3 regions of the Kribbella sp. NPDC104218 genome follow, and region 1 is predicted to be linked to each of the others. Evidence: riboswitches for the same ligand, from Rfam matches in the RefSeq annotation. Region 1 holds a riboswitch; each other region holds the start of a gene.
What was found. A riboswitch is a leader RNA that binds a small molecule or an ion and turns the genes downstream of it on or off. The one in region 1 is predicted to bind glycine.

Region 1 (4,407 bases):
CCAGCGGGTTGTCGTCGGCCGGCCACTCGGCCGCGGCGACGCGGTCGATCTCGTGCCGGATGGCGATCATCGCGTCGCAGAACCGGTCCAGCTCGCCGAGGTCCTCGGACTCGGTCGGCTCGACCATCAGCGTGCCCGCGACCGGGAACGACATCGTCGGCGCGTGGAAGCCGTAGTCGACCAGCCGCTTGGCGACGTCGTCGACGGAGATGCCGGTCTCCTTCGTCATCGGGCGCAGGTCGAGGATGCACTCGTGCGCGACCAGGCCGTTCTCCCCGGTGTAGAGCACCGGGAAGACGTTCTCGAGCCGCTTGGCGACATAGTTCGCGGTCAGGACGGCGTTCTTCGTCGCGGCGGTCAGGCCCTCGCCGCCCATCATCCGGATGTAGGCCCAGGAGATCGCCAGGACGCCGGCCGAACCGAAGGGCGCGGCGCTGATCGGGCCGACGCCGGACTCCGGCCCGGCCTGGTCGAGCAGCGGGTGGTTCGGCAGGTACGGCGCCAGGTGCGCGGCGACCGCGACCGGGCCGACGCCCGGACCGCCGCCGCCGTGCGGGATGCAGAACGTCTTGTGCAGGTTCAGGTGGCTGACGTCGCCGCCGAACTCACCCGGCTTGGCCAGGCCGAGCAGGGCGTTCAGGTTCGCGCCGTCGACGTACACCTGGCCGCCGTGGTCGTGGACGATCTGGCAGACCTCGGTCACGCTCTCCTCGTACACGCCGTGCGTGGACGGGTAGGTGATCATGATCGCGGCCAGCTTGTCCGCGTGCTCGTCGGCCTTGGCGCGCAGGTCGGCCAGGTCGATCGTGCCGTCTTCGTTGCCCTTGACGACGACCACCTTCATCCCGGCCATCACGGCCGAGGCGGCGTTGGTGCCGTGCGCGCTGGACGGGATCAGGCAGACGTTGCGGCCCTCGTCGCCCTGGGCCCGGTGGTAGCCGCGGATCGCGAGCAGCCCGGCCAGCTCACCCTGGGAGCCGGCGTTCGGCTGGATGGAGACCTTCGCGTAGCCGGTCACCTCGGCCAGCCAGCGCTCCAGCTGGCTGATCAGCTTCACGTAGCCGGCGGCGTCCTCGATCGGGGCCAGCGGGTGCATGTCGGCGAACTCCGGCCAGGTGACCGCCTCCATCTCGGTGGTCGCGTTCAGCTTCATCGTGCAGGAGCCGAGCGGGATCATGCCGCGGTCGAGCGCGTAGTCCTTGTCGGAGAGCTTGCGCAGGTAGCGCAGCATCGACGTCTCCGAGCGGTGCGTGTTGAAGACCGGGTGGGTCAGGTACTCCGACGTCCGCGCGACCGCGACGGCCGGGGCCGCGAGCGTGTCGTCGTACTGGACGCCGAAGGACTGGCAGACCCGGGTCAGCGCGGCGACATCGGTCTTCTCGTCACAGGAGATGCCGACGTGGTCCGCGTCCACCTCGCGCAGCCAGATGCCGTTCTGCCGGGCGGCGTCGACGACGTCCGCGGCGGCGCCCGGGACGCGGGCCAGGACGGTGTCGAAGAAGTCGCCGTGGACGACCTCGACGCCACCGGCGCGCAGCGACGCGGCCAGCTTGCCCGCGTAGTCGTGGACGCGGTTCGCGATCGCCTTCAGCCCGTCGGGACCGTGGTAGACGGCGTACATCGACGCGACGACGGCCAGCAGGACCTGCGCCGTACAGATGTTGGACGTCGCCTTCTCGCGGCGGATGTGCTGCTCACGCGTCTGCAGCGCCAGCCGGTACGCCGGGGCGCCGTCGGAGTCGACCGAGACGCCGACCAGGCGGCCGGGCAGCGAGCGCTCCAGCCCGGCGCGGACCGACATGAAACCGGCGTGCGGGCCGCCGTAGAACAGCGGGACGCCGAACCGCTGCGACGAGCCGATGACGATATCCGCCCCGGCCTCCCCCGGCGCCTCGAGCAGGGTCAGCGCGAGCAGGTCGGAGGCGACCGCGACGAGCGTGTCCTGCGCGTGCGCGGCCTCGATCAGCGGCTTCAGGTCGCGGACGACGCCGCCCGAGCCCGGGTACTGGACGAGGAAGCCGAAGAAGTCGCCCTGCGGCAGGCCGTCGGTGGTGTCCGCGACGACGACCTCGATCCCGAGCGCCTCGGCGCGGGTCTCGACGACCGCGATGGTCTGGGCGAAGGTGTCGGCGTCGACCAGGAAGCGGTTCGACTTGCTCTTGCGGTTCGACCGGTGCGCCAGGGTCATGGCTTCGGCCGCCGCGGTGCCCTCGTCGAGCAGCGACGCGTTCGCGGTCGGGAGACCGGTCAGGTCGGAGACGACGGTCTGGAAGTTCAGCAGCGCCTCGAGGCGGCCCTGGGAGATCTCCGGCTGGTACGGCGTGTACGCCGTGTACCAGGCCGGGTTCTCGACCAGGCGGCGGACGATCACCGACGGCGTGAACGTGCCGTAGTAGCCCTGGCCGATCATCGAGGTGGCGACGTTGTTACGGGCGGCGAGCTGGCGCAGCTCGGTCAGCGCGTCCACCTCGGACGCCGGCTCCGGCAGCCGCAGCGGCTCCGCGATCCGGATCGAATCCGGGACGGCGGCGTCCACGAGCGCGTCGACGTCGGCGTACCCGAGCAGCTGGACCATCCGGGCGACCTCATCGGGGCGCGGCCCGATGTGCCGGTCGGCGAAGATGGCTGATATTTCGGTCATCAAGAGGCTCCGTTGCTAGTCGCTTCCGGTGGCCTCCCCCTCTGTCACGGCGCGGACGCACGCTTCAGAGTCGCCTGACGCACCCGGTCCATGGGCCTGAGAGGTTCCGGGGAGGAATTGCCCCTTCGGCGCCCGCTGGATGAACGGGACTCTCCCGAGTGCGGTGAACAGCTGGAACGAGGGTACCTCAGCCGGTCATGCGAGCCCGGCGGCGGGCGGCCAGCTCGTCGCTGGCGTGGCTCTCGCCGTCGTCCTCGCCGTGACCGTCGGCGCGCTCGGTCGGCAGCTCGGACAGCGAGCCCTCGACCTCACGCCAGACGCCGCCGAGCGCGATACCGAAGACGCCCTGGCCGCCGGCCAGCAGGTCGATGACCTCGTCCGGCGAGGTGCACATGTACACCGAGGCGCCGTCGCTCATCAGCGTGATCTGGGTCAGATCGTCGATCCCGCGCTTGCTCAGGTGGGCGATCGCCGTCCGGATCTGCTGCAGCGAGATCCCGGCGTCCAGCAGGCGCTTGATCACTTTCAGCAACAGGACGTCACGGAAACCGTACAGCCGCTGCGTCCCCGAGCCGGTCGCGGGGCGAACCGACGGGGAGACCAGGCCGGTGCGCGCCCAGTAGTCGAGCTGACGGTAGGTGATCCCGGCCGCGGCGCAGGCCGTCGGCCCGCGGAAGCCGACATCCTCGGGCATCGGCCGCAGATCGTCGTCGAAGAGCAGACCCTGCACGCCGGCAGTGGCGGCCGCCGCGGCTCGTGCTTCGGACGTGGTCTGCGCCGTCAGATCCGTGTCGCCGGTGCGTGTCACGCCTGAGCCTCCCTGGATACCGACTGGAACGAGTTACCTCCGTGGAGTTACCGCACCCCACAACTCCTTCACGGTAAGCCGCCGACCTGGGAGGGTCAACGACAACCGCTCCGAGCCGCTAGCGTGTCGCGACTCCCACACGAATCGTTACCTTCCCGGTCTTGCCGGTACCCAAGGCCGAAACGTGCTCAGCTCTTGTCGAAATCCTCGGGGGTGACCTGGTCGAGGAACTCGCGGAAGCGCTCGACCTCCTCTTCCTCCTCGACCTCGTCGGCGCCGCCCTCGCTGTCCGGGACCGGGATCCCGGCCTCGGCGAGGATCTCCTCGGTGCAGTACACCGGCGTCCCGGTGCGCAGGGCGAGGGCGATCGAGTCCGACGGGCGGGCGGAGATCTCGGTCTTGTCGTCGAAGACCAGGACCGCCTCGAAGACGCCGTCGGTCAGGTTCACGATCCGGACCTGGCTGAGCGTGTGCCCGAGCAGCCGGATGGTCTCGGCGAACAGATCGTGCGTCAGCGGGCGCGGCGGCTCCATCCCCTGCTGGGCGAAAGCGATCGCACTCGCCTCGGCCGCGCCGATCCAGATCGGCAGGTACCGCTCGCCGCCGACCTCTCGGAGCAGCACGATCGGCTGACTCGAGGGCATCTCAACCCGGACTCCGACCACGTCGACTTCGCGCACTCCCCCACCCTACTCCGCGTCGTTCACCGCGGCAGCCTGGACCGGACGAGTGCTGTGTGCAACCGAACGGTCAGGGCGGCGAGGTGTTCGGTCTGCTCGGTGCGGCGGGGGCCGGTGACCTGCTCGATCAGGCCGGCCTCGCGGTCGGCCGCCGTCCGGAAGGGGCGCAGGTGGCGCGGCTCGATCCCGTACGTCGCCAGCTCGGCCGCGGCCTGGGCGACCACGATCGCGTCACCGCCGTAGTGCTTGCCGTCGGCCACCACCAGCCCGTGGCTCTC
Region 2 (4,407 bases), on a different contig from region 1:
GTCGATCGCTGCCGGACGCAGGCCCAGGCGCTCGACGCCGCCTGCACCGAGCTGAGCGCCTTGTCGAAGCGCGCTCGCCGGGGCGATCACCTGCACCGGGTTCTCGAGATCACCGGCGTCGCGGTCTGAGGTTCAGCCGGTCGGCTGGACGGCGGCACACGTCGTCCCCCGCTTCGGCACCGTGCGATCGATGAGGTAGCTGTCGACCGCCGACTGCATGCACGCGCTCTTGTTGTAGCTGCCGTGTCCCCAGCCCGCGTAGGTGAGTAGGACGCCGTGCCGGCCGAGCTGGCGCTCGACGCTCCGGGCCATCGGGTACGCCGTCGCGGGGTCGTGCAACGCGTTCGCGAGCAGGATCGGCGTACTCAGGTTGCGGACGTTGAGGCGATGCTGCGGGTTGTTGGCCTTGGGTGCGCCCAGGCAGACCGAGACGGCCATCAGCTGGCCGGGGTACGGCATGTCCGGGTTCTTGTCGGCGATCCGGTTCAGCAGCCTCGCGTAGTCGCGGTAGTTGGTGACGCGCAGGTTCCAGTCCTGGCAGAACGGGATGAAAGTGTGCGCGGTCAGCGCGGCGGATTGTTTGCTGAGGGCAAGGTTTTTCAGCGAGTCGGCGAGAGCGTTCCACTGCGGTCCGTAAAGCATCCGGAAGGTGCTGAAACTGAGCTGGAACGGGTTGCCGGCCCGGGCCAGCGCATCGGCCCAGACAGCCCGGACGTCCTGACCGTGCAGGGCACAGGACGGCGTCCGGTCGCACCATTTCACGAACTCGTCGAACGAGTCCTGGACGCCGGCGGCCTGGACGTCGAGGAACTGGCGCGGCCCGGCCAGGCTGTGGTCGAGCACGCTCTCCAGGACCATCGCCCGGACGTTGCGCGGGTAGGTCTCGGCGTACTGGGCGCCGAGCTGGGTCCCGTACGAGCTGCCGTGGAAGGAGATCTGGCGTTCGCCGAGGGCGCGGCGGATGGCGTCGACGTCCCGGACGGTTTGCCAGGTGTCGACGTGGTCGTAGAGCGGGCCGGTGTGCTCGCGGCAGTCGGCGGCGAGGCGGCGGTTGAAGTCGAGGGTCGCGGTGAACTCCGCGGCGCTCTTGATGATCGGGGACGGCATCGCGGCCATCAGCTCGGCCGAGCACTTCACCGGGTTGCTGCGGCCGATGCCGCGCGGGTCGAAGCTGACGATGTCGAAGCGGTCCTGCAGTTGCGGGCTGAAGCGGCTGATCCCGGTCTTGATCCGGTCGACGCCGGAGTCCCCTGGGCCGCCGGGCCCGAAGACGAGGACGCCGAGGCGCTGCTGCTTCGCCGTCCGGCGGGCGATCTCGAACCCGAAGGTCGGACCGTTCGGGTTCCGCCAGTCGACCGGCAGCCGCAGCGTCGCGCATTCGGAACCCTGGACGACCGCGGGGTCGTCCTTGCCCTCGGCCACGCAGTCCTTCCACTGCACGGCGGCCGAGGCCGGGAGGACGGTGAGGCTGGAAGCGGCGACGGTCAGGGCGACAGTCCACGCGAGTGCTCTGGGTCTCATTTCCTCGAGTCTTCGGTAATCGCTTGCTCGCGGGCATCGGGGAACGCCCCCTGGACCACCCCGGTTGTCGTTTGAGGGGCTTGTTAGGGTCGGGCGCGATGACACACTCACGGTGGTTCCGGGTGGTGGCGATCGCCGAGGCGGTCTCCTGGACAGGCCTGCTGATCGGCATGCTGTTCAAGTACGTGCTGTCCGACAACGAGATCGGGGTCAAGATCTTCGGCCCGATCCACGGCGGCATCTTCGTCGTCTACGTGCTCACGGTGCTGCTCGTCCGCGGCCCGCTGCGCTGGTCCTGGCCGGTCACGCTGGTCGCGCTGGCCGCGAGTGTTCCGCCGCTGTTCACCTGGTTCTTCGAGATCTGGGCAGTGCGGACCGGCCGGATTGACGGCGGCCAGCAGGCCGCCGTACCGTCGCGTGCGGAAGCTAATTCAACAGCCGCATGAACCCGTGCGGGAGAGACCTGGGCTCGACCCGGGCGCCGTAGGAGCAACTCTCCCCAAGAATCTCTCAGGCACCTTCACCGTACGGGCGAGGCACCTCTGGAGGACATCGGTCCAACAGAGTGGGGAGGACACCACTCGGTCAACGACGACCGGAAGGGACCTCCACACGGATGGCGATCAGTGTTTTCGACCTGTTCAGTATCGGGATCGGCCCGTCGAGCTCACACACCGTGGGCCCGATGCGAGCGGCCCGGACGTTCGTCCACGGGCTGGTGGCCGACGGCCTGTTGACCGCGACCACCCGGGTCGAGTCGCAGCTGTTCGGCTCGCTCGGCGCGACCGGGCACGGCCACGGCAGTAACAAGGCGGTGCTGCTCGGTCTCGAGGGCGAGGACCCGGAGACCGTCGCCACGCACTCCGTCGACGCCCGCGTGGAGACCATCCGCGAGCGCGGCCGGCTGCGGCTCAACGGGACGCACGAGATCGCGTACGACGACAACACCGACCTGATCATGCACCGGCGTAAAGCCCTGCCGTACCACCCGAACGGGATGTCGTTCCTGGCCCGCGGGGCCGACGGCGCCGTCCTGCGGGAGCGGACGTACTACTCGGTCGGCGGCGGGTTCGTCGTCGACGAGAACGCCGCCGCGGGGGACCGGATCGTCCCGGACACGACCGTGCTGAAGTACCCGTTCCGGACCGGCGCGGAGTTGCTCGACCGGTGCCGCGAGTCCGGGCTGTCGATCAGCGAGGTGATGCTCGCCAACGAGCTCGCCTGGCGGACCGAGGAGGAGATCCGCGCCGGCCTGCTGCACATCTGGCAGGTCATGCAGGACTGCGTGCAGGAGGGGTGTGAGACCGAGGGCGTCCTGCCCGGCGGGCTCAAGGTCCCGCGGCGCGCGCACCTGCTGCACACCAAGCTCACCCGCGACCCCTGGTCGGTCGACCCGCTCAAGGTGATGGACTGGGTGAACCTGTTCGCCCTCGCCGTCAACGAGCAGAACGCCTCCGGCGGCCGCATCGTCACCGCCCCGACCAACGGCGCGGCCGGCATCATCCCCGCCGTCCTGCACTACTACCGCCGCTTCGTGCCGGGCGCGACCGAGGACGGCGTCGTCCGCTTCCTGCTCGCCGCGGCCGCGATCGGCGTCCTCTACAAGGAGAACGCCTCGATCTCCGGCGCCGAGGTCGGCTGCCAGGGCGAGGTCGGCTCGGCCTGCTCGATGGCCGCCGCCGGCCTCTGCGAAGTCCTCGGCGGCACCCCCGAACAGGTCGAGAACGCCGCCGAGATCGCCATGGAACACAACCTCGGCCTCACCTGCGACCCGGTCGGCGGCCTCGTCCAGATCCCCTGTATCGAACGCAACGCCATGGCCTCGGTCAAAGCCATCAACGCCGCCCGGATGGCCATGCACGGCGACGGCGTCCACGTCGTCACCCTCGACAAAGTCATCAAGACCATGCGCGAAACCGGCGCCGACATGAAGATCAAGTACAAGGAGACCTCCCGCGGCGGCCTCGCCGTCAACGTGATCGAGTGCTGATCCTCAGCCTTTGGTGGTTTCGAGGATGGTTCGGGTGATCAGGGGTGGGTCGTCGTTCATGGGGACGTGGCCGCAGTTGAGGAGGGGGACGGAGCGGGCCTTGGGTAGTTGGAGGTGGGCTCGGGCGGCTTGGATGGGGAGGAGGATGCGGTCGTGGGTGCCCCAGGCGATGGTGACGGGGACGGCGGGGACGTCGCCGTGGAAGGTTTCGCCGGCTCGGGCGTGAGCGGCGACGCGTTCGAAGGCGGGGGCGTCGCGGAGGGCGCGGGATTCGGCGACGACGGCTTCGGGGGCGCGGAGGGCCGGGCGGTGGTAGATGGTGCCGGTGAGGACGCGGCGGCCGGCGGGGGTGCGGGAGAGGCGGCGTACGGTCGGTTCGGGGGTACGGCGGGCGACGCGGCGCAGGTTGGTGAGGAGGCTGATCGCCCAGCGGTTCTCGCGGGGTGACCAGAAGCCGGCCGGGGAGAGCGCGGTGACGGTGCGGGCCAGCTCGAGCTGGCCGAGGCGGAGCGCGACCAGGCCGCCGAGGGAGTTGCCGACGACGTGCGGCCGATCGACGTCGAGGGCCCGGCAGAGCGCGTCGACGGTGTAGGCGAAGCTGTCGAGCTCGTCCGGGACGCCGTCCGGGACGTCGGGGGAGGCGCCGAAACCGGGGAAGTCGAGCGCGATCACGTCGTGGTGCTCGGCCAGCTCGTCGATCACCGGGTCGTAGGCCTGCCAGTGGTGGCCGATCCCGTGCAGCAGCACCAGCGGTTCGCCGGCGCCCTTGCGGTGGTAGGCGACCTCGACCCCAGGGACCCCGGCCACGGTGACCGTCGCGGTTGCGCTCATGACCTCATCGTGACCGCGGGACGGCGTCCTGTCATCGTGACATGGCCGATGTCACATAACCCTAA
Region 3 (4,407 bases), 1.2 Mb from region 1:
TCTGCGGGTAAGGAGAATCCGGCAGCCCGAGATTGCGCCAGACGAACCGCGGGATCCCGGCCAGGAACGTCCGCAGGAAGCGGGAGTTGTGCGCGACCAGCGGGTGGCTGTGCTCGCCGGGGCTGAACCAGGCCCAGTCGTCGACGATCTGGAACCCCGACGGCGGGTTGGCCATCAGGAACTCCATCTGGCGCGGGTGGATCACGTCGTAGGCGAACTTCTTGTCCTGCGCGAAGATCCCGAACTGCCGGTTGAAGTCCTCGCTCTCGAAGCTGATCCCACCGCCGAAGCCCCGGCGGCCGACCTGCAGCCACGGCATCCGCGCCGGGAGCTGGAAGCCGAGCATCGCCTCGCTGTGATGCTCGGTCACGGTCCGGGTGGTGGTGCGGCCCTCGGAGTCCGTGCTGGACTCGGTCCGCGTCGTCTTCCAGTGGTGGGTGAAGGCGACGAAGGGCGGGCCGTCGCCGTCCCGGCCGCGGATCACCTCGCTCGTGCGGTGCCCATGGCCCGATCGGGTGATCGGGGTGGTCTGCAGCAGCTGGTCGTCCTCGCCGATCCAGTACCAGTCCGGGTGCTGGTAGAAGGTCAGCCGGGCCTCACGCTCGGGCTGGATCCAGCGGTCCAGCGGAGCCGCATCGATCGCGGCCGCGATCGCGGCGAGCTGCTCCAGCCAGGGGGCGAGGAGCTCGGCGTCCTTGCGCGGCGGGTCGAGGACGACGAGCTGGTCGCCGTCGATGCTCAGGTTCAGCCCGGGCTGCCCGGCGGCCATCGCGTACAGCTGCTCACACAGCTGGGCGGTCAGCACGTCGGTCGCGAACTCGGGCTCCTGGACACCGACCGTCCAACCGGCCCCGAGCTGCGCCGGAACCGGGACCATCGTCGCCATCACGCCGTACCGGGGCTGCGTCTGCCCGCCGGTGATCCACAACTCGGGCAGCCGCCGCGACAGCGTCACCATGCCGACCCAGCCGCCCCAGTGATCGTTGCTGTACTCGATCACCTGGAACGGGCGGCCCTGGCTCGTCGCCCCGGTGATCTGATCGTCCGGCGACCGGGTGAACCCGATGCCGAACGGCGGGTTGCCCAGCCGCGCGACCGCGGCGAACGCCGGCGAGCCGACGAACGTCCAGCCCCGATCCCGCAACGACTTGCGGTAGCGCTCGCGGCGGACCAGCCAGATCACGAACCAGGCCAGTCCGCCCAGGCCGAGCAGCATCAGCGTCCACGCGAAAACCGACATCTGGCGGAACATCGCGACCGTCCTCTCAGTTCGCCGGCGCCGCGGCCGCGGCGATCCGGCGATTCAGGATCTCGGCCAGTACGACGGCTTCGTCGTGCGGCAGGATCCATTCGGTCGCGAGAGTCTGGACGACGAGCGCCGGGCCGGGCGTGCTGACCGGCGTCCGGTCGAGGCGGATCGGGTACTCCAGCTCCTCACCGCCGGCCAGCGTGGTCTCCGACACCTTCAGCACCGAGAGCGGCACGTCCTGGATGTTCTCCCGGGTGTTGTCGCCGTCCGCGCTCTTGGCCCGGACGGTCGCCCGCAGCGTCACTGAGGTGTCGCCGACGGTCAGCCGGAGCCGGTTGATCCCCCGGATCCGGAACGTCAGCTCGTACGGCGTGTCCCCCAGCCCGGCCACCGCGGGCCGGAGCAGCTGACGCTCGCCCCACCGGCCGATCAGGAACCCGATCACGCCGCCGATCGCGGCCGCCGGGACGCAGAACAGCGCCGGGCCGCCGATCACGATCGTCGCGAAGACGCCGAACAGCGCGGCGGTGCTCCCGGTGATCGCGCCGACCGAGGCCCAGCGGTCCGGCTTCCAGCGGCTGCGGTCGCGGAACAGCCAGCCGCCGGCGATCGCCGCGACCGGGATCAGCACCGATTTCCAGTCCACCAGCGCCTGGTCGGCGGACAGGTTGATCGTCACCGTCGCGATCAGGAACAGCACCGGGATCCCGACGTACACGCCCCAGACCACGAGCTGGGCGCGCCGGCTCCGGGCCTCGGCGTCGTTGGCAGTCACCCGCCGACCCAATCACATCAGCGGGTCCGGACGCCGATTGACCCGGCCGCCGGGCACACCCTAGAGTCGGCGGCTCAACCGCATATCGCGCCGTTCGAATCGGGGCGGGAGAGTCCTCATCCATCACGATGAGGCGCCGAAGGAGCAAATCTCCCCAGAATCTCTCAGGCCCAAGCGACCGTTCCGATGAGGCGAACTCTGGAAAGCCGGGTGCCCGCGCAACTGCGGGCGACCCGCACCCACGGTGCAAACCGCCACACCCGGCGGCGAAGCTCTCAGGTACCGATGACAGAGCGGGGAGGTCACCCAGCAGAGGCGTCACGTGTCCGTGACGCCGGACCGAGGGAGCCTCCCAGCCATGACGTCGTCACGTCCAACGCCGCTGCATGCGGAACATCAACGACTCGGTGCGTCGTTCACCGATTTCGCCGGCTGGTCGATGCCGGTGCGCTACACCTCCGACATCGCCGAGCACACCGCCGTCCGGACGGCGGCCGGCCTGTTCGACCTGTCCCACATGGGCGAGCTGGAGCTGACCGGGCCGCAGGTCGCGCAGGCGCTCGACCACAGCCTGGTCGGGCAGCCGTCGAAGATCGGCGCCGGTCGCGCCCGGTACACGATGCTGTGCGCCGCGGACGGCGGCATCCTCGACGATCTGGTCGTCTACCGGCTCGCCGAGGAACACTTCCTGATCGTCGCGAACGCGAGCAACGCGGCCGCCGTCCGGGACGAGCTGGTCGAGCGGATCGCCGGCTTCGACGCCGAGCTGCGCGACACCACGGCTGATTGGACGCTGATCGCCGTCCAGGGCCCCGCGTCCGCCGAGATCGTCGCCACGCTCACCGAGCTGCCGCTGGCCGACCTGAAGTACTACGCGATCTGCGCCGGGACGCTTGCCGAGCGCAACATCCTGCTCGCGCGCACCGGCTACACCGGCGAGGACGGCTTCGAGATCTACTGCCGGCCGGACGACGCCGCCGGGATCTGGACCGCACTCCTGGCGGCCGGCGCTCCGCACGGGCTGTTGCCGGCCGGGCTGGCCTGCCGGGACACGCTTCGGCTCGAGGCCGGAATGCCCCTGTACGGCAACGAGCTGACTGCCGCGACCACGCCGTTCGAGGCCGGGCTCGGCCGGGTCGTTGCCTTCGGCAAAGAGGGTGACTTCGTCGGCCGGGACGCGCTCGCCCGCCGGCGCGACGAGGGCGCGCGGCAGGTGCTCGTCGGCCTCACCTCGGCCGGACGCCGGTCGCCGCGGAGCGGGTACGCCGTCCACGACCCGGAGTCCGGGCGGCAGATCGGCGCGATCACCAGCGGTGCGCCGTCCCCCACCCTCGGTCACCCGATCGCGATGGCCTACGTCGGGGCCGGCTACGACGAGCCCGGCACCCAGCTGCACGTCGACATCCGCGGGACCCACGACGTCGTCGAGGTCGTCGCCCTGCCCTTCTACCGCCGCGCCTAGGAGCTCTCATGTCCGTTCCCACCAACCTGCAGTACACCGCGGAGCACGAGTGGATCGCCGTCGACGGCGACATCGCGACGGTCGGCATCACAGCGTTCGCAGGGGAAGCGCTGGGCGATGTCGTGTACGTCGAGCTGCCCGCGGCCGGCGACGCCGTCCGCGCCGGTGACACCTGCGGCGAGATCGAGTCGACCAAGTCGGTGAGCGATCTGTTCGCGCCGCTCGACGGCGAGATCGCCGAGATCAACGAGGCCGTCGTCGCCGACCCGGGCCTGGTGAACACCGACCCGTACGGCGCGGGCTGGCTGCTGCGGCTGCGGATCACGGGCGAGGTCAGCCTGCTGGACGCCGCCGCCTACACGACCCTGATCGGCGGTGAGTGAGATGCTCGACCAGTCCCTGGCCGCGTTCGATCCGGAGATCCACGCCGCCATCACCGCCGAGCTCGGCCGTCAGCGCGACACCCTCGAGCTGATCGCCAGCGAGAACTTCGCACCGCTCGCGGTGATGGAGGCCCAGGGCTCGGTCCTGACCAACAAGTACGCCGAGGGTTACCCCGGCCGCCGGTACTACGGCGGCTGCGAGCATGTCGACGTCGTCGAGCAGCTGGCCATCGACCGGGCCAAGGCCCTGTTCGGCGCGGGTTTCGCGAACGTCCAGCCGCACTCGGGCGCCCAGGCGAACGCCGCCGCGATGTTCGCGCTGCTCGACCCCGGTGACACGATCCTCGGCCTCGACCTCGCGCACGGCGGGCACCTCACGCACGGTATGCGGCTCAACTTCAGCGGCAAGCTGTACGACGTCGTCGCGTACCACGTCAGTCCGGACGACTTCGCGGTCGACATGGCCGAGGTCGAGCGGCTCGCGCTCGAGCACCGGCCGAAGCTGATCGTGGCCGGCTGGTCGGCGTACCCGCTGCAC

Region 2: another riboswitch for glycine. It lies ahead of ACZ6ZD_RS05890 (L-serine ammonia-lyase); the one in region 1 lies ahead of gcvP (aminomethyl-transferring glycine dehydrogenase).
Region 3: another riboswitch for glycine. It lies ahead of gcvT (glycine cleavage system aminomethyltransferase GcvT); the one in region 1 lies ahead of gcvP (aminomethyl-transferring glycine dehydrogenase).

Annotation. Positions count from the first base shown of each region.
Region 1 is NZ_JBVJMQ010000003.1:1,316,006-1,320,412, forward strand. It holds gene gcvP (aminomethyl-transferring glycine dehydrogenase) at 1-2,641, opposite strand, end outside; glycine riboswitch at 2,716-2,808, opposite strand; gene ACZ6ZD_RS30810 (MerR family transcriptional regulator) at 2,829-3,335, opposite strand; gene ACZ6ZD_RS30815 (bifunctional nuclease family protein) at 3,638-4,129, opposite strand; gene ftsR (transcriptional regulator FtsR) at 4,153-4,407, opposite strand, start outside.
Region 2 is NZ_JBVJMQ010000001.1:1,253,822-1,258,228, reverse strand. It holds gene ACZ6ZD_RS05905 (hypothetical protein) at 1-129, shown strand, start outside; gene ACZ6ZD_RS05900 (alpha/beta fold hydrolase) at 133-1,521, opposite strand; gene ACZ6ZD_RS05895 (DUF3817 domain-containing protein) at 1,620-1,967, shown strand; glycine riboswitch at 1,965-2,057, shown strand; gene ACZ6ZD_RS05890 (L-serine ammonia-lyase) at 2,138-3,511, shown strand; gene ACZ6ZD_RS05885 (alpha/beta fold hydrolase) at 3,515-4,342, opposite strand; gene ACZ6ZD_RS05880 (hypothetical protein) at 4,404-4,407, opposite strand, start outside.
Region 3 is NZ_JBVJMQ010000003.1:78,884-83,290, reverse strand. It holds gene ACZ6ZD_RS25440 (hypothetical protein) at 1-1,240, opposite strand, end outside; gene ACZ6ZD_RS25435 (hypothetical protein) at 1,266-2,024, opposite strand; glycine riboswitch at 2,120-2,215, shown strand; glycine riboswitch at 2,221-2,318, shown strand; gene gcvT (glycine cleavage system aminomethyltransferase GcvT) at 2,383-3,486, shown strand; gene gcvH (glycine cleavage system protein GcvH) at 3,495-3,869, shown strand; gene glyA (serine hydroxymethyltransferase) at 3,871-4,407, shown strand, end outside.